DNA from 4 places in the Paenibacillus sp. GL_099_B genome. Region 2 is predicted to be linked to each of the others. Evidence: riboswitches for the same ligand, from Rfam matches in the RefSeq annotation. Region 2 holds a riboswitch; each other region holds the start of a gene.
What was found. Region 2 has a riboswitch for cyclic di-AMP ahead of AC3ITG_RS00535 (C40 family peptidase). Riboswitches for the same ligand answer to the same signal wherever they lie in the genome.

Region 1: another riboswitch for cyclic di-AMP. It lies ahead of AC3ITG_RS06875 (HAD family hydrolase); the one in region 2 lies ahead of AC3ITG_RS00535 (C40 family peptidase).
Region 3: another riboswitch for cyclic di-AMP. It lies ahead of AC3ITG_RS10730 (C40 family peptidase); the one in region 2 lies ahead of AC3ITG_RS00535 (C40 family peptidase).
Region 4: another riboswitch for cyclic di-AMP. It lies ahead of AC3ITG_RS19305 (3D domain-containing protein); the one in region 2 lies ahead of AC3ITG_RS00535 (C40 family peptidase).

The regions. Positions count from the first base shown of each region.
Region 1 covers NZ_CM174430.1:1,517,613-1,521,934, reverse strand. Annotated here, with positions in the region: gene AC3ITG_RS06885 (Nramp family divalent metal transporter) at 1-457, shown strand, start outside; gene AC3ITG_RS06880 (HAD family hydrolase) at 599-1,291, opposite strand; gene AC3ITG_RS06875 (HAD family hydrolase) at 1,457-1,855, opposite strand; cyclic di-AMP (ydaO/yuaA leader) riboswitch at 1,973-2,148, opposite strand; partial or broken gene AC3ITG_RS06870 (glutathione peroxidase) at 2,501-2,827, shown strand; gene AC3ITG_RS06865 (hypothetical protein) at 2,908-3,006, opposite strand; tRNA gene AC3ITG_RS06860 (tRNA-Leu) at 3,144-3,226, opposite strand; gene AC3ITG_RS06855 (urease accessory protein UreF) at 3,649-4,322, shown strand, end outside.
Region 2 covers NZ_CM174430.1:110,236-114,557, reverse strand. Annotated here, with positions in the region: gene AC3ITG_RS00545 (M1 family metallopeptidase) at 1-1,527, shown strand, start outside; gene AC3ITG_RS00540 (hypothetical protein) at 1,538-2,380, shown strand; cyclic di-AMP (ydaO/yuaA leader) riboswitch at 2,633-2,770, shown strand; gene AC3ITG_RS00535 (C40 family peptidase) at 2,774-3,244, shown strand; gene AC3ITG_RS00530 (GNAT family N-acetyltransferase) at 3,636-4,130, shown strand; gene AC3ITG_RS00525 (c-type cytochrome) at 4,280-4,322, shown strand, end outside.
Region 3 covers NZ_CM174430.1:2,267,300-2,271,621, forward strand. Annotated here, with positions in the region: gene AC3ITG_RS10710 (xanthine phosphoribosyltransferase) at 9-590, shown strand; gene AC3ITG_RS10715 (hypothetical protein) at 689-1,018, shown strand; gene AC3ITG_RS10720 (hypothetical protein) at 1,142-1,360, shown strand; gene AC3ITG_RS10725 (carboxymuconolactone decarboxylase family protein) at 1,460-1,789, shown strand; gene AC3ITG_RS10730 (C40 family peptidase) at 1,889-2,353, opposite strand; cyclic di-AMP (ydaO/yuaA leader) riboswitch at 2,359-2,490, opposite strand; partial or broken gene AC3ITG_RS10735 (pectate lyase) at 2,753-3,169, shown strand; gene AC3ITG_RS10740 (pectate lyase) at 3,211-3,333, shown strand; tRNA gene AC3ITG_RS10745 (tRNA-Leu) at 3,448-3,531, shown strand; gene AC3ITG_RS10750 (X2-like carbohydrate binding domain-containing protein) at 3,858-4,322, shown strand, end outside.
Region 4 covers NZ_CM174430.1:4,269,505-4,273,826, forward strand. Annotated here, with positions in the region: gene lpdD (prenylated flavin chaperone LpdD) at 1-51, opposite strand, end outside; gene AC3ITG_RS19300 (polysaccharide deacetylase family protein) at 199-987, shown strand; gene AC3ITG_RS19305 (3D domain-containing protein) at 1,120-1,776, opposite strand; cyclic di-AMP (ydaO/yuaA leader) riboswitch at 1,779-1,975, opposite strand; gene AC3ITG_RS19310 (amino acid ABC transporter ATP-binding protein) at 2,261-2,983, opposite strand; gene AC3ITG_RS19315 (ABC transporter substrate-binding protein/permease) at 2,970-4,322, opposite strand, start outside.

The DNA of each region.
Region 1 (4,322 bases), 1.4 Mb from region 2:
GGTCGCGGAAATTACAGATGCATACCATCTGCTGACACCTCTGCTGGGAACCACCATCGCCAGCATTCTGTTCGGTGTAGCCCTGCTGGCTTCAGGCCAGAACTCAACTCTCACCGGCACGTTGTCCGGACAGATTGTAATGGAAGGCTTCCTGAACATTCGTATTCCGGCGTGGCTTCGTCGACTGGTTACACGTCTGATTGCAATCATCCCGGCCGTTATCGTAACAGCTATTGCCGGAGAGCACGGAACAGAAGAACTGCTGATTCTGAGCCAGGTTGTGCTGTCGCTGCAGCTGCCCTTTGCCGTCATTCCACTGGTAATGTTTACGAGTGACAAAAAAAGCATGGGAGCTTTTGCCAACAAGCTGTGGCTCAAAATCATCTCCTGGATCATTGCCGGAGTTATCGTTGTCCTGAATGTGTATCTGATTATCCAGACCATTCTGTTGTTCTAGGTTAAATGGAACTACGCGGTATTTTGTCTAACTCAAAAAGGCTGATCAACTCAAGTAACGTATCCCTTGAGACGATCAGCCTTTTATATGTTTGAGCAGCAGTCTAATCCATACCGATTAGTTCTTAAATACTGCTCTTATTTAGTTGTCTGAATTTTGAGTTACCATTAACAATGGAAGAAGCTCCTCCAGTGATTCAATAGTCCAATCTGGACGCTCTGCATCCGCAAGCTCCGGCTGGAACCTGCCATAACCCTGCAAAATCCGGATCGTGTGCATACCCAGCTTCTTAGCCGGAATAATATCATTATCAATCCTGTCGCCGATCATGACCGCTTCCTCAGGTTTACATCCCGCCTGTTTCAACGCTACAGCATACAATTCAGGATCAGGCTTGGACACTCCTTCTTCAGCCGAACAGGCCAGCACATCCACATACTTGCGCAAGCCGTAGCTATCCAGCCGATTTTCCGTCCCCGGGCTCTGATTGGCAATGATACCAATCTTATAATGCTGCGACAACGTCTGGAGAACAGTGTCAGCTGACGCGAAGGGGTGCTCAAGCTCTTTGCGAAACTTCAGCTTCTCCTGTATCTGTTCCCGGTGCCCCTCATCGCTAATAAGGGTACGAATAGCCAATTTCATCGGCCATTGCTCGTAATTTCGGTAGGAGGCGGCAAATATATCTCGTACCGTCTGCATCTCCACCTGATAACCAAGCGCACAAGCTTCACGAACGAACTGACCGATAATATCATCTACCGGCTCCCATTCGTCCACGAGCGTATCCCCCACATCAAAGAACAACCATTGTATTCCACGTACATCCGGCACGCCTATTCCTCCTCGTTAGCCACAGGAAATTCATATCCCCATTTCCCAAACCATAAAAAAGAAGACCCACCATCATGCATGAGTCTCCTCAAGATTCCGTTTATTTATGATTTCAATTATAACAGGCAGCTGACACTGGATCAATCACAGGAATAGTACTAGCCACTAGCCATTAAGCAGAAACCCAACTTCCCCATTCAAGGAATATACAATACGGTCTGCTCCCATTCCCCGATAGATCCCTTTGGGATGGCTTTGTTCCGTAATGACACACAGGGACTTGGATGTCCAAGAGCGGCAGATCTGCAAATATCGACAGGTCAGGTTTAGGCTATTTTCAAAAATAAAAACATTGCCGACACTGTCTTGCGGCAAAAACCATTTCTGAGCTGCAGCCGTGTTCATGCGAATGACATGCTCCACACCGATTCTCCGGAGCCTGCGCTCTTCCCCTGCACTGTTGGTCAGAACGGCAAACGGCATTTTTTTGTACATCAGCAATTTGATAAATTTACGTCCTGCTTCATTTGGAGCAGTCACTAAGATCATCTCTTTATCCATCATTCGTTCCTCCCTTGGCGTGAAAAGACAACAAAAAAGAAGCGTGGGGGACCAAGGCCTCCCGGACGCTTCTTCAATAATCCATAGCAAAAAGACACTATGAACCAGCGTACGGCTTGTTGCCTCTCCCTTTAACGCTTACGAGGTTAGCTGACGGATTCGGGCGCGAGAGTCGCCCTATTTCCGGCTGTCACCGGAAAATTCACCCCATGGATGCCTACTGTCCTGGACAGTTCATCCTGTTGGTTCCCCCGTTTCCCACCCATGAATGAATGGAAACTCAGCGATTAAAACATCGTTCCTTTATAATCATTAATCAGAGCGATATTATCGTTTGTTTCGTTTTTCATGTAAAATTTAATTAGAATTGGAATTACGATATGAATCATACACCCGTGCCATATTGGTGTAAAGTCTGCGCAGATCACCGAATCGACGGATTTTTGCCATTTCACATCAATAATAGCGCTTACAACACATCCATTCTCTACCCATCTCTTCAAAGCTCTCTAATTCTCTCTTTAGCGAAATTCAGGTAGCAAATCAGTCACAGATCATACACGACAGCTTCAAATTGAGTTAAAAAATCAATATTAATTTTGCAATATTTAATTGCAATCAATATAATAGAAGATAGAAGAATATGAAATGGAGGAGATTTTCATGTCAGTCTACGACTACAAAGTAAACACCCTTCGCGGTCAGGAAGTTGAAATGTCCAACTATAGTGACAAAGTACTGCTTATCGTGAATACAGCAAGCCAATGCGGCCTCACACCTCAATTCAAAGGTCTGCAAGAACTTCAGGACAAGTTTAAAGACTCCCCATTTGAAGTTCTTGGTTTTCCAAGCAACCAGTTTGCACAGGAAAAAGGCTCTTCTGATGATATTGCCGAGTTCTGTCAGATGAACTATGGTGTTAGCTTCCCGATGTTTGAGAAGATCGATGTGAATGGTTCAAGCGCTCATCCTCTATTCCAGCACCTTACCAAAGAAGCGCCAGGCGTACTCGGCTCCAAAGCCATCAAATGGAACTTCACCAAATTCCTTGTGGATCAGAACGGACGTGTTCTGAAACGGTATGCTCCCAAAACAACACCTGATAAAATTGAAGCGGACATCAAAGAATTGCTTAAATAACAAGTGAAGGCCATCCGACCCCGGTAGACAGAATGAACATGTATTCAGGGGAAACGGGTGACCTTTTTTTGTCTGGACCCATCTTTATTGTAAAAAAGCATAAAAAAAGAAGCTCCCCATACGGGAAGCTTCTTCTTAATCGTTCTTATGATGCGGTCGAGAGGACTCGAACCTCCACGGGTATACACCCACTACCCCCTCAAGATAGCGTGTCTGCCATTCCACCACGACCGCATGTCATAAATAATCGGCAACAGAATTGATTATACCCGGTTCATGTTTAAAAGTAAAGCATTTTTCTTAATATCATTTTAACTGCGCTTTTCTCTTCCATAAATCGTATAATCTCGTCATTTTCTCCTACGAAGTGCATATGATTAAATTTGATCTCGTTTGTATACCCGATTAGGCTGATCACTCTACTTTATTAGTATTTCCATCCTTCACATCCTCTTAGCTCAACATAACTCATTAAGTTATATAAAATAACATTGAATAGATTTAATATTTAAAAAACCAAGAAACTATTGACAAAAAGCGGATATTTATGTGAATATATATATCATATAATTCGGATTTACAAACATAAAGCGAATCAAAATGGAGTATAAATGTTATTTAATATTACATTTAACGAACGTAGGAGGCGAAAGATTGTGAACCGTGGGAATAAGCTGCTCGATTATGTCAAACTGCTTGATTCCTCTATCCAGGTCGGAGGGTTCACCCATTCCTTCGGTATGGATGCCCATATCGCTGAAGGTACCATTCGTAGTGCTGAAGATCTCGAATCATTCATGCGCTGTCAATTGCACCCCAGCATCGTGCGTTTGGAAGGTATGGCGATTAAAGGTATATACACCGCCGCAGATCACAATGACGCATGGCGTACAGCCCTCATCGACAAGCTTGTCCATGTCCAGCGGACCCCAGTCAATCTCAGAGAACATGCCTCCACAATGGGCAAACGACTGATTAAGCTGGCTCGTGCACTCCACCCCTGGATTGATTTTAGCCTTCTCGAACAAACCCTGGCTAAGTATGAATCCGTTGGCTGCCTCTCCACCGTTCACGCCTGGATTAACCACCACCTCGAAATCCCTGTCGAGGAGGCGGTCCTTGGTTATCTGCATTCAGCCATGAGTGCCTGCATAACTGAAGCCTCCAAAGCGATTCCCCTTAACACCGATACAACCCAGGACCTGTTGGTTCGCCTGGCCGCAGACCTGGAGCATGAATGGCATACCGTCAGCGCCTCTGCTGCGGATGGACTGGTACAACCAACCTCAATGTCCACGAAAACGTTGTTCCCAAGCTTTCACATGCTTGG
Region 2 (4,322 bases):
CTCTTACATCGGATGCAGTATGTGCAACCGGATGACGGAAACATGAAAGATACTACCCTCATTAAGGTACGGCTGCCCAAACCCGTTAAAGGCGGTGAAAGCATCACGCTTCACACCCGATTTGAGGTCAAGCTACCGAAAATTTTTGCCCGCATGGGAACAGCAGATAATTTTGTTATGGCAGGTCAATGGTTCCCTAAACTTAGCGTATATGAGCCAGCAGGCACACGAGGTCGGACAACCGAAGGCTGGAACCTGCATCAGTATCACGGCAATTCAGAGTTTTACGCAGATTTCGGTATCTATAGTGTGCGTATTCGGGTACCGGAAACATACAAAGTAGCTGCTACTGGATTCCCGACCCAGCAAGCTGTTGTGAAGAACGGCGAAAAAATATATCAGTTCTATGCCGATGATGTGCATGATTTTGCCTGGTCAGCCTCTCCTGATTTTGTTTATGCGGAAGAACCCTTCTCTGCTCCCAATGTGCCAGGCGTTCGAATCAAGCTGTATCTCGACCCTGCTCATGAGGATCTGAAGGAACGTTATTTCTACGCCGCCAAAGCAGCGCTATCCAATTATAGCAAGTGGTTTGGCCCTTATCCGTATTCCACATTGTCCATCGTTGTCCCGCCCAAATCAGGGAATGGCGCAGGAGGAATGGAATACCCTACCTTAGTCACCGCCTTCGGTGCGGATGATTCAGCTCCTGGTTACGATCTGGAACGCACAGTTGTGCACGAGATTGGGCATCAGTATTTTTACGGCATGGTCGCGAGTAATGAATTTGAAGAGGCTTGGTTGGACGAAGGATTCACCTCCTATGCGGAAGATAAAGTGATGGAACAGGAATACGGACTTATCCCGAATCTGCCTGTACAATCAGGTCTTATTACTTCTCCAGCTTCACTGACACAGGACTCCTGGAAGTTTGATTCTCAGAATCAATATGCAGCGAACGTATACACACGAGGCAAGCTTGTATTACTCGGGATAGAACAACAGGTTGGTGCCAAAACGATGGAACGTGTTCTCTCGACCTATGTAAAGAAATACCGCTTCAAACACCCAACCTCGTCTGATTTTCAAAAGGTAGTGGAGCAAGTAACCCGTACATCCTGGACCGATTATTTTAATCAATATGTATACGGAGACGGCATGGCTGACTTTGCGGTGGAGAAGATCGCAATCAATCCTATCCTGAAAGACGGTCAAACGTTGTACGAGTCGTCCATTACAGTCCAGAAAAAAGGCAGTGAATATAAGAAGGTGCCTGTTCGAATTATGTTCGAAGATGGGAAAACCATGACGAAAGAATGGGATGGCAGCGAGGAGCGCATTACCTACAAACTGACCTATACTTCTCCTGTTTCCTGGGCTATGACTGATCCGCTATACACGATTGTGCTGGAGAACCATCATATGAACAATTTTCTGAAAGCTGGACTGGATGAGCCAACCAAATCCCGCTGGAGCATGAGCGCAACCAAACTTATAGAAGCCATATTCGGAAGTCTGTCATGGTGAGGTGGATACAGTGAAAGCGAAAATACGTGAAGGCTGGTTTCTCGTCCGTCAACATATGTTCATTGCGGCACTCTTATTTCTGTATCAATTAGTATGGGGATACTTTCTTTATCGAATGGTACAGTCTGCTGTGGTTCCGCTGCTCCTGCGTTATCCTGACCCTGATGCAGGGGAACTCAGTACGATTTTATTTAAAATGGAGAGCCAACTCAGCCTGACAACGAATCCGGAGGTCCATCGCTATCTATGGATTCTAGGGGCTATGCTACTGCTGCGGATGCTGATCAGCCCTCTCATTCAGGCAGGGCTGCTCTACTCGCTCCAGCATTTTAACCATTCGGAAGAACGCATTCCATTCATCCGCGGCATCAAAAATTTGTGGAAACCGATGTTATTGCTCCACACCATTCGTACCCTATTGCTGCTGCTACCGGCTTATTGGCTCGCACCAAAGCTCTATTCCATCTTTATGGAAGGTTTTCATTCCCTCCATCTGCTCTTGCCTGGTATTCCCTATGTTGCTGGTTGGATTGTGTACGGTTGGGTTATCCATCATGTCCTGCTCTACATGCAGTTTGGTATCTCAGCTCCTGATGGGGAAGGCGGAGCACGTGGTACGTTTCAAGCTCTATGGATTGCACTACGCCAGGTCATCACTCTAATTGGCATTGCCGTCCTGCTGGGTGGCCTTCATCTCCTGGTCTTTGGTGCCTTTACTTCAGCTTCATGGTTACTAACGGGCTTAACTGGTCTTATACTACAACAGACGTATCCACTTGCCCGGTGCTTGCTGAGCTTATGGAAGATATGCGCCCATTTCCGGTTATGGCAGTCCAACTCGGTCAAGGATTAAATTGAACGGTTAAAAATGGTTACCATCTCTATGTAAAGTTGTATTCATCAAATGCCATTAAACAAGCAAACCTCGACCTTTCCCCGTCAAAGGTCGAGGTTTTTTTTGTTAATTTTGTTGTTAAACGTTGCCAAAGTGATATACCTCTGTTACAATAATCGCAGTGAGTTTTTAGTAACAACTTTGTAATCTTTACCTTCATATTTGTAACTACTTAAAATTTAATCGTCATTACTTGATTTCGCAGGTGCATAACTAGCATAGCCAAATTCCTAGCACCTGGGAAGCGGGGGAACCAGTTATGGGTGAATTGATCTTGCAACAGAGGGATCATAGGGGACCTTCAACCGAATCCTTAAGCTAACCTCGCAGGCATTGGAAGGGGTATATCTCTTGTTTAAGAAGAAATTAACTGCGGCTGTACTCAGCCTCACATTCGCATTATCGCTTGGAGCAGGCAGCGCATTCGCAGATTCAAAAATGGACCAAGTCATTGATTCAGCAATGGGAACTACATACAAAAGCGGAGGAACAACGCTTAACGGCTTTGACTGCTCTGGATTCACAAGTTATGTATTCGACAAGCTGGGTATTGATCTGGCTCGCCAATCGAGTTCGCAATTCGACATGGGCGATTCGGTATCTCGCATGGAAATGAGACCAGGTGACTTGGTATTCTTCAATACAACGGGCAAAGGGGTCTCGCACGTAGGGATCTTTGTAGGGGATGGGAAGTTTGCACACTCCTCTTCTTCTAAAGGAGTTACAATCAGCGCATTAAGTGAAAGCTACTGGGCTAACCGCTATGTTGGCGCTAAACGGATTATGAGCACGGACGCATATGAGACATTGGCCATCGACTAGGGACAAGCTGAGCAACGTCATGCTGTAACAATAACACTACTGTAACGAAGCATAATAGAACCGTCTGGCACATTCTCCGCAGGAATGTATCCGGCGGTTTTTTTGTGCTTCGTTTCCTTTAACGTACTAGGGATAGCTGTCAAACCTAACTTCAACTTATTTAGAGCTATTTTTCGTTGCTTCGTCCGTGCTCTTATAATGTTTTTACCCATCCCACTATAATATAAACGAAATTACCGGAACTTTTGTTTCACTTTTTTTCTAAAACGAGGACTTGCCAAATGAACGCCTCTTTTGTAGAGTGAAAACAAGCTTAGATATGGAATGACATATGTATATGGACGGATCAGAACATTATAGCTTGTTCACAATGAGAGGAGCGTGCAGTTGTATGGATGAAGCCCCTGTGACGTTTCACGTTGTGCCCATGCAAGAAGGACATGCGGAACTAATCTGCGATTGGCAGTATGACCCGCCTTATAATATTTATAGCTGGCTGCCCTGGGAGCAGATGAAAGCACTTGAAGTGGAATTCGGAGATCCCCAGCTACGGAAGGAACAATATGCAGTGGTGCTGGGAGAGGATCATCAGATTTGCGGTTTTGCTCAATACTTCCCACTTGAAAGCGTCACCCGCATTGGACTCGGCATGCACCCCGATCGATGTGGTCATGGTCAAGGGACAGCTTTTGTCTCAGCCATTGTACAGGAAGCAATTCGCCGGAATCCTGCAAACGAAATTGATCTGGAAGTTCTGACCTGGAATGACCGGGCCATTCGTGTCTATCTCAAAGCCGGATTTGTTACGCAGGATACATACGAACGACAGACACCGAGCGGTTTGAAACCTTTTCACTGTATGGTCTATGAAGGTCCACGTGAATAAATAGGGCTTGAAATCACCCTAAAAAGTCCCCGGTATGTGATTAGTTCAAAAAATTACCACAAAATGCTATGATGTCACTACAGGTTCCGGTATAATGATATGGATAGTTTCAAATTAGGTGATCTTTCATTCTGGAGGGGACATAAGGGATGCACAAATGGATCATGAGCGGGGTATTTTTTGCAGCGTGCG
Region 3 (4,322 bases), 2.2 Mb from region 2:
GTCAAATTATGGAAGTATTGAAACAACGAATTTTACAAGAAGGTGTAGTCATGTCAGATCAGGTGCTTAAGCTGGATGGTCTGCTGAATCACCAGATTGATCCTGCATTGACGATGGAAATGGGACGTGAATTTGCCGCTCGTTTCCGTGAAAGTGGTGTAACTCGGGTCATTACAGTGGAGTCTTCCGGGATACCGGTCGCCTTTGCTGCCGCACATGAACTGGGTGTTCCGCTGGTATTTGCCCGTCGAAAAAAAACACTTTTGGCTGACCCCGACGCCTATTGTGAAAGAGTGCCTTCTTTTACCAAAGGGATCGTAACGGATATTATGGTGTCCCGTGAATATATTCATGAGAATGACCGTATTTTGTTTATTGACGATATCATTGCGAATGGCGATGCCGCTCGTGGTGTCATCAAAATTATCGAACGTTCGGGTGCGGAACTGGTTGGATTCGGTGTCGTGGTCGAAAAATGTTTTCAGGCCGGAGCGCGTACCATTCGTGAGCAGGGCATTCCGGTTGAAGCGTTGGTGCGCATTCGTTCATTGAACGATGGCACCGTGCAATTTGACGATAACGAAATGTGACTTTTTAAAGGAAAAAGTGCCTATTTTTATAACAATGCCTTTGCATGACCGCTGATTTCATTTATAATGGGGTTATGTTAGGGAGAGGAGGCAACACCATGGGTAACCAACCGGCAACAGAACAATTTTTTATTGATAAGCTGGCGGAATCGAAAGTACATTTTGAGCGTGCCCTGGATTGTAAACATACGGAATTCGATGACCTTTATCCCTATATGATTGAACATCCTCAATTTTTCTGGTACAAACGCTACGTTGCCTGGTCAGAATTGCTGACGATTGTAGGCTTGTGCGAAGAGTTGTCCTTCTCTTGGAAAGAACAATTTACACCGCATCAAGTGGAGTACCTTGAAGAACGTGTGATGTCCGCCAAAGTGCTTGATTTTTGGTTTGAGAAGAACGACAGCAAAGAGCACGCGCAGCGGTAACTTTCAGTCGGGACATACTTTCGAATGACATGACAGTCCAATACAGTCACGTGAGACCTAAATGACTTATCATTTAGGTCTCTTTTTGTAAATAATTTTTTTGGGAAAGTAGGCGTCGGAAATATGATCAGTGATGCACAATTGGATGCACTGCGTTTATCAGGTGAAAAAGTAAGGGTAGTACGGGACGAGATTCAGTCCAATGATGTGACAGGTATTGTAGTGGCTTGGGACGGGGAGCAGGTACTCATTCGCCGTCAGAATCGTCGTGTGGTCAAGCTTGATCGGAATTACCGATATCAATTGTTCAGCGAACCACGCGAGAGCCTGCTCGAAGAATAGGATTTACCATGGATGTTTTGGCATAATTACACCTCTCGGGAGAGAAGATAGGTACAGTGAGAGCTTGTAACATATCAGCCGAGAGGATGTGCGGTAACCGTGACATTGATGAATGATAAGGTTCATGCCTATAAAGATCAGATTGGTGAATTAAGCGACGTGCTGCCAGCTGTGGTGAAGTCTTATCATGAGTTCACTGGAGAATGTTTTCAGGCAGGGGCGATTGATGCCAAGACCAAACAGCTGATTGCGCTGGGCATTGGTTTGTTTGCAAACAATGAGGTATGTACGTTTTACCATGTGGAAGAGGCACGTGCCAAAGGAGCGACCGATCAGGAGATTATGGAGACGGTTGCTGTGGCTGGAGCAGTAGGCGGAGGTCATGCGCTGTCTCAGGGTGCAATGAGAGTACAGAAGGCATTACATTAAAAGTTTTAATTGCAGACTGATTGCGACTTTACGTCTGTAGAAAATCAATGTAGACAAAGAAAAGGCTCCGGTTATAACCGAAGCCTTTTCGTGTTTAACTTATATTTTGCCCAGCATTTTGTTATACATAAACTGTCCTGTTACCCGGCGTGCTGTTACGTAACGATCGTTGAAGTAAGGATTGGATAATTGTGTGATGCTGACACCCTTGCTGCTTGAAGCATGAGCGAACTGTCCGCCCCCGATATATACACCTGTATGTGAAATGCCATTGCCCATCGTATTAAAGAATACCATGTCACCAGTACGCAGATTAGCTTTGGATACCGGAGTTCCGGCCTTAGCTTGTTGCTGGGAAGTGCGTGGTAATTCAATGCTATATTTGTTGAAAATATATCTCATAAATCCAGAGCAATCAAATCCGGCCATTGTTGTGCCGCCCCATTTGTAAGGTATGCCAGTCATGTTGTTAACGACGGTGTTAATACTGCTTGCCTCTGTGCTTGCTGCACCGGATGTAAATAGAACTGCTGCTCCAAAAATGGAGATGATAAGCTTTTTCAAAATTTTTGTTCTCCCTTCGATGCCTACGGAGTTAGCTAAGGGTTCGGTAGAAGGTTCCCTATATTTCCTATGTATAAGAATAATTCACCCAAAATGGTTCCCCCGTTTTCAAACATGAAACTCGGCAAATGAATAATTAAGTTTTTGTAACCTTTTGAAACTATATTGCATAAATGCGAAAATGTCAAACCGATCTTGAACACTTCTTATCATCTCAATGTTAACGGAATTATCGCTATTTATGTAGAAATAACTCGAATGTTGATTTTTAATAGATGACAAAAAAGTAACTACTGTTTCAAATGGAGAAAAATTGGACAATTTATTGGTTTTCTCATATACAATTAGACGATAGCTTTAGGTTAAGTATCTGGAACGACAGCAAGTATCTCAGATATTTTGCCTAATCAACGTCCTGACGGGGGATGGAAGAAGGAGTACAAAGAAACAAGTGGTGAGTGGGCCAAATCTACGATTGATAACAAAGCTACATACTCAGAAATTAGAAGATTAGCCAAGGAATTTAAAAAGACGAATGATCCGCGGTATTCGGCTGCTGCCATCAAAGGAATCAACTTACGATGATGCCATGATAATGTCATGTACATGTTGGATGAAGTAGGTGCACGTAAAGGTGATTTCTCATTCATCGACAGCTCTCTTGCGGATCGCAGTAAAAAATCAGTTGCCAAAGGCGTAGATGCTCTTAATACACAGGTTGTAGCGAATGGTAAACTGACTGCATGGGGACAGCTGCATGATTCCAGCTCCCTTAAACCTGCAGGAACAAGGATTTATGAAGTAGCAAACTCGTAGCTGATTCAGGTGCAGCGCCAATTTGGGCACGTTTTTACGAAATTGGAACGGATAAACCGATCTTCGTAGGACGTGATGGGGTTGTGAAATATAAACTCAGCGATATCGATAAGGAAAGAAGAGGCGGGTATGCCTGGTACGGCAACTGGCCTTCCAAGATATAATTTTTAAAAGGCTTTATCATTGAAGGGGAATTATTTTTTTGTTGACACTAATTACCTGCACATGATATATTATTTCTTGTCGCCGCGATATAATTTCTCGGAGATACGACATACGCGGTCGTGGCGGAATTGGCAGACGCGCACGGTTCAGGTCCGTGTGGGCTAACCCCCGTGGAGGTTCGAGTCCTCTCGACCGCATCATATGTAATACGAAAAAGGTTCCTAGAATGGCATTGTTGCCACTTTAGGAACCTTTTTTATTTGTTTACGGATTTTGATATTTGCTCATCCTAATTCTTTTCAACTCATTCCTTCAACTTGAGCAGAGAAAAAAACTTTGTTTATTTATCCAGTAATGGAAATGTGTTCGTTCTGCGACGGTTTGCCCTTATATTTCAGGTTAATTGTACGTAAAATACCGAATTGTACCTATCCTGGAAATCTTTCATCCACTATTCTCTTCTCGTATGGAAGCGCTATCAACAAGGGTTTGAACGACCAAATTCAGAGGGGGTAGGGATAATTTGAAACGAATCGGAAAAAGGATGGCAATGTGTTTCATGGTAATCATGATTGCGGCAGTGCAGTTCGGGATAATCGGAACGACAGGTAATGTGGCACAAGCAGCAGATAAGAGTCTGGCCCAAAAGCCGTATATGGGTTGGAGCAGTTACAGCATGCAGGTATATGACGGGGCGGGTAACTGGACATCGGCCGAGAGTATTAAGAAGCAATCGGACGCCATGCGCGAGAAGCTGCAAGCCCATGGATATGAATACATTAATATTGATGCTGGCTGGAACGGTGACGAGGATGAATACGGCCGTCCTATTCCGAGTGAAGTTCTTTATCCGAACGGATTTCAGGAGGTCATCGACTATGTTCATAATAACGGACAGAAGATCGGGATTTATCTGATTCCGGGGTTATCGATTACCGCCTATAACAAAAATCTTGAGGTTTATGGGACGGGCGGAGCATGTCGTATG
Region 4 (4,322 bases), 2.9 Mb from region 2:
CCCTGCCTCAATCACCTGTAAACGAACGGAGTTTAAGTCGTATGTACTCATCCTGCTCCACCTGTCCTTTTCTATATATATGGTGGAATTATGGCTCCGATTTAGCGAATCAGCAATGAAACATCTCACATCATGCATAAATACGGATGGCCCCGGGCATACCAAAGAGAACGCAATTTGGGAAAAGGAGGCACGAACATGCGTATACGCCTCATAATGTTATCCATCATGGTCATTCTTCTGGGAGGAAGTTATGCTCCTGCTCAGTTATGGGCTTCTTCAAGCCCGCAAGCCGAACCTGCTTCGAAGTCTGATTCTCCTGAAGAAGAACAGTTAACTCTGGGACAACTCAGACAGAAATATGCGGATACGTTCAAAACCAATGGCCCCTCAACAAAAAAGGTCGCTCTGACTTTTGATGACGTACCTGATCCAAGGTTCACACCGCAGGTACTGGATATTCTAAAAAAATACAAGGTGCGGGCTACGTTTTTCATTGTGGGAAATCGCGCTGAGAAACATCCGGATTTAGTGAAACGCATGGTGAAGGAAGGGCATATTGTGGGCAACCACAGCTACAATCACCCGGAGTTCAGTAAGTTATCCATGAATGCATTTCGCAAACAAATCTTACATACCGGGGATATTATTCGAAATCTGGCGGGTTACACTCCCAAAATGATTCGTCCACCCTATGGCGACATTAACGAGCAACAGCTGCAATGGGCAGCCAAACAACATTATAGCATTGTGAACTGGAACGTCGATTCTCTGGACTGGAAGGGCCTCTCCAAAGAGGAAGTCAAGCAAAACATCCTGTCCGCCGTCAAACCGGGTTCGATTGTTCTGCAGCATGCAGGAGGCGGTGTAGGATCAAAGCTGAGTGGTACCATTGAGGCGTTGCCTGAAGTTATCGAGGAATTGCGAAACCGCGGGTACGAGCTGGTGACTTTGGACGAAATGCTGGAACTGCCAAAGGGTAAATAGGTCAAGATCCCTTTAAGTCGGATATTCAAAAGGGTGTCCTTCAATCACATTATCGTGATTGGAGAACACCCTTTACTGTTTAATTTAGATTTAGTTGGAGTCACATATGATGATGTGAAGCTTGCTTTGATTTTATTTCAAAATGTAAAGTTCAACATCCTGAATACCAAATGTGCTCACGGATTGCTTGCTGCCAGGAATAAAGATATCGATCTTGTGACCTTTAATGGCACTGCCCACATCACGAGCCGTAGCGACAAATGCCTGTTTTGGCAGTCCTGGATGTGTATGACCTGTCACCAGTACCTTTGTACCCAATGGAATGATACTTGGGTCTACTGCAATGGTACCCAATTCAAGCGGATTACCGAAGTAATCCACAGCTCCCCAGCCTCCATTTTCGGAAGCGTCGGCGGAGTATGCTGTTGCTTTGACGTCGACAGCTTTGCTGTAATCAAACGTTTTCCCCCAGGCTTGAACAACCTTACTGTCCGCGTTAACGTCAAGACTTGCGGCAGTTACCGTTTTAGCTGCTGCAGCAGAAGCTGTGTTCGTTGTTTTACCAGGAATCGTAATTTTCAAACCGCCATAAATGTTGTAAGCTGAGATATCATTGTTAGCTTTAATAAGAGCGTTAAGTCCAACTCCATATTGTTTGGATAAGGTGTAGAAGGTATCCCCCTCTTTGGCCATATGAACTGAGTCAGCATGAGCCGGAACGGCCTGAATGAGCATTGCTGCTGTCAGCAAAGCTGTTGCTGTTTTGGCTATACGTTTCTTGTTAATCATGGTCTTCCTCCCTCATTATGCCTGCGAAGTTAGTTGTCGGATTCGGATGGAGGAAACCACCCTATAGGTTCAATTACATTAAAAATTTATGTAGCCCTAATTCACCCCAAGCCGTGTGCAAATGATTCTTCCCCAAGCACACCTTGCATCGTTACATCCCCCACACTCCCAACTCCGGAAGTTTCGGCAGGAACAAATATATCACAATTTTGTAACCAAGAGTCGTAGTAAATGTTACCATCTGGCTAATTCACTTCAACATTTATGCTGAATTCTAGCGACTTTTTCAAAAAAATGTCTGTTTGGGCTTATATCGTTGATGACAGAAACGTTACTTTTTATGTAAATCCGTGCGTATCCTTACATAACAAAACAATCCCTATTGACTAATCGTCGACAGGGATTGTTTAGGGGATGAAATTCTCATCCGCAGTATAGATTTTGTATTTTCATCTTGATCTTCATCCTTAATGACTTGGATGTATTAGAGCACTTTAGCGAGGAAGTCACGTGTACGTGCATGCTTAGGCTCACCAAACACTTCATTAGGCGTTCCTTCTTCTACAATAACCCCACCATCCATAAACAGGATGCGATCACCCACTTCGCGTGCGAAGCCCATCTCATGCGTTACAATAACCATAGTCATGCCACCCTCTGCAAGCCGCTTCATGACATCCAGTACTTCACCGACCATTTCAGGGTCCAGTGCAGAAGTAGGCTCGTCAAACAGCATGACATGCGGCTGCATCGCAAGAGCTCTTGCAATGGCTATCCGTTGTTTTTGTCCACCGGACAGCTGATTTGGAAAGGCGTCCTTTTTGTCAGACAGGCCAACCGTCTTGAGCAAGTCTGCGCAGATTTGTTCCGCTTCGTGTGCAGACTGTTTTTTCACTTTAATGGGAGCAATCGTAATGTTCTGCTGCACCGTTTTGTGCGGGAACAGATTGAAATGCTGGAATACCATCCCCATTTTTTCACGAGTTGCATTAATGTTATGTTTGGGGTCAGTGATCGAAACTCCCTCAAAGTCAATCTCACCGGAAGTAGGCTGCTCCAGTAAGTTCAGACAACGTAAAAAGGTACTTTTCCCCGATCCGGACGGACCGATGACCACGACAACCTCACCTTTGCCAATCGTTACGTTAATGCCCTTAAGCACTTCGTTCTTATCATAGGATTTATATAATTGTCTAACGTCTATCACTTGCACTCAACTTCCTTTCCAGTCTACCCAGCAGCTTGGACAAAATGAACGTCAGCACAAAGTAGATGGCTGCCGCAATCAAGAATGGATTCATCCCTTGATACGTAATGTTTTTGACCACACTTGCTTGGTACATAATGTCCACCATACCGATAACGGAGATAATGGAGGATTCCTTGATAATGGTCACGAACTCATTACCGATCGCCGGCAACACCGCTTTGAACGCTTGTGGGAGCACGATGAAGCGCATTGCCGCACCTCTGCCCATCCCCAGAGAACGAGCTGCTTCCAGTTGGCCGCGATCCACACCCTGTATACCTGCGCGGAAAATCTCAGCAAGATAGGCACCGCTGTTAATGGATAGAGTGATAATCCCCGCCTGAAGAGCAGAGAAATTAATTCCAAAGGTCAATGAAACACCGTAATAGATAATCATCAATTGCACCAGCATTGGCGTCCCACGAATGAGCTCAACATAAGCTGTTCCGATCCAGCGCAAAATGGCGATGTCATGCAGACGGAACAAACAGATGATTAGACCGATGATAACACCGAAAAATACACCAAGTGCAGAAAGCAGCAATGTGTACCCTAATCCCGTGGCATAAAAGCTTTTGTATTGCCAAAATACTTCAAAAATATTTTGTTTACTCTTCTCTGCCATCATCTGGCTTGCTTCCGTAACCAATTGATCGATTTTATTTTCGCTTTTCAGACGTTCGAGCGTTCCGTTCACTGCATTCAGCAATTCCGTATTGCCCTTACGAATCCCGATTGCCGCTTCGGCCTGCTCCTCATCCGGAATAGCGGGAGCTAGTCCAATAACATCATCTAGATAACCGGCAGCTACCGTATCCTCAACGATTGCAGCATTTACACGATTAGTCTGCAATTGCAGCACGATATCGGATATTTTATCAAGTGCTGTCAGTTTTGCGCCTGGGATTCCCTGGCCAATCGTTTCCTGAATGGAGCCTTTTTGGACACCTATTTTTTCATTTTCCAGATCAGCCATGGTTGGATATTTATCTTTATCCGCATTGCGAATCATGATGACTTGCTTTGATTTATAATAGGTATCGGAGAAGTCAATGCTTTGTCTACGCTCATCCGTTGGTGTCATTCCCGAGATGACCATATCCACACGACCACTCTGTAACGCAGGAAGAAGTCCGTCAAAACCCATATCCTCTATTACAAGCTCTGCGCCTAAATCGGCAGCAATTTCTTTAGCAATCGAAATATCAAATCCGACTATTTGGTCTTTACCATCAATCACTTTATGGAATTCATATGGTGCAAAATCGGCACTTGTACCGAGCACCAGCTTTTTACT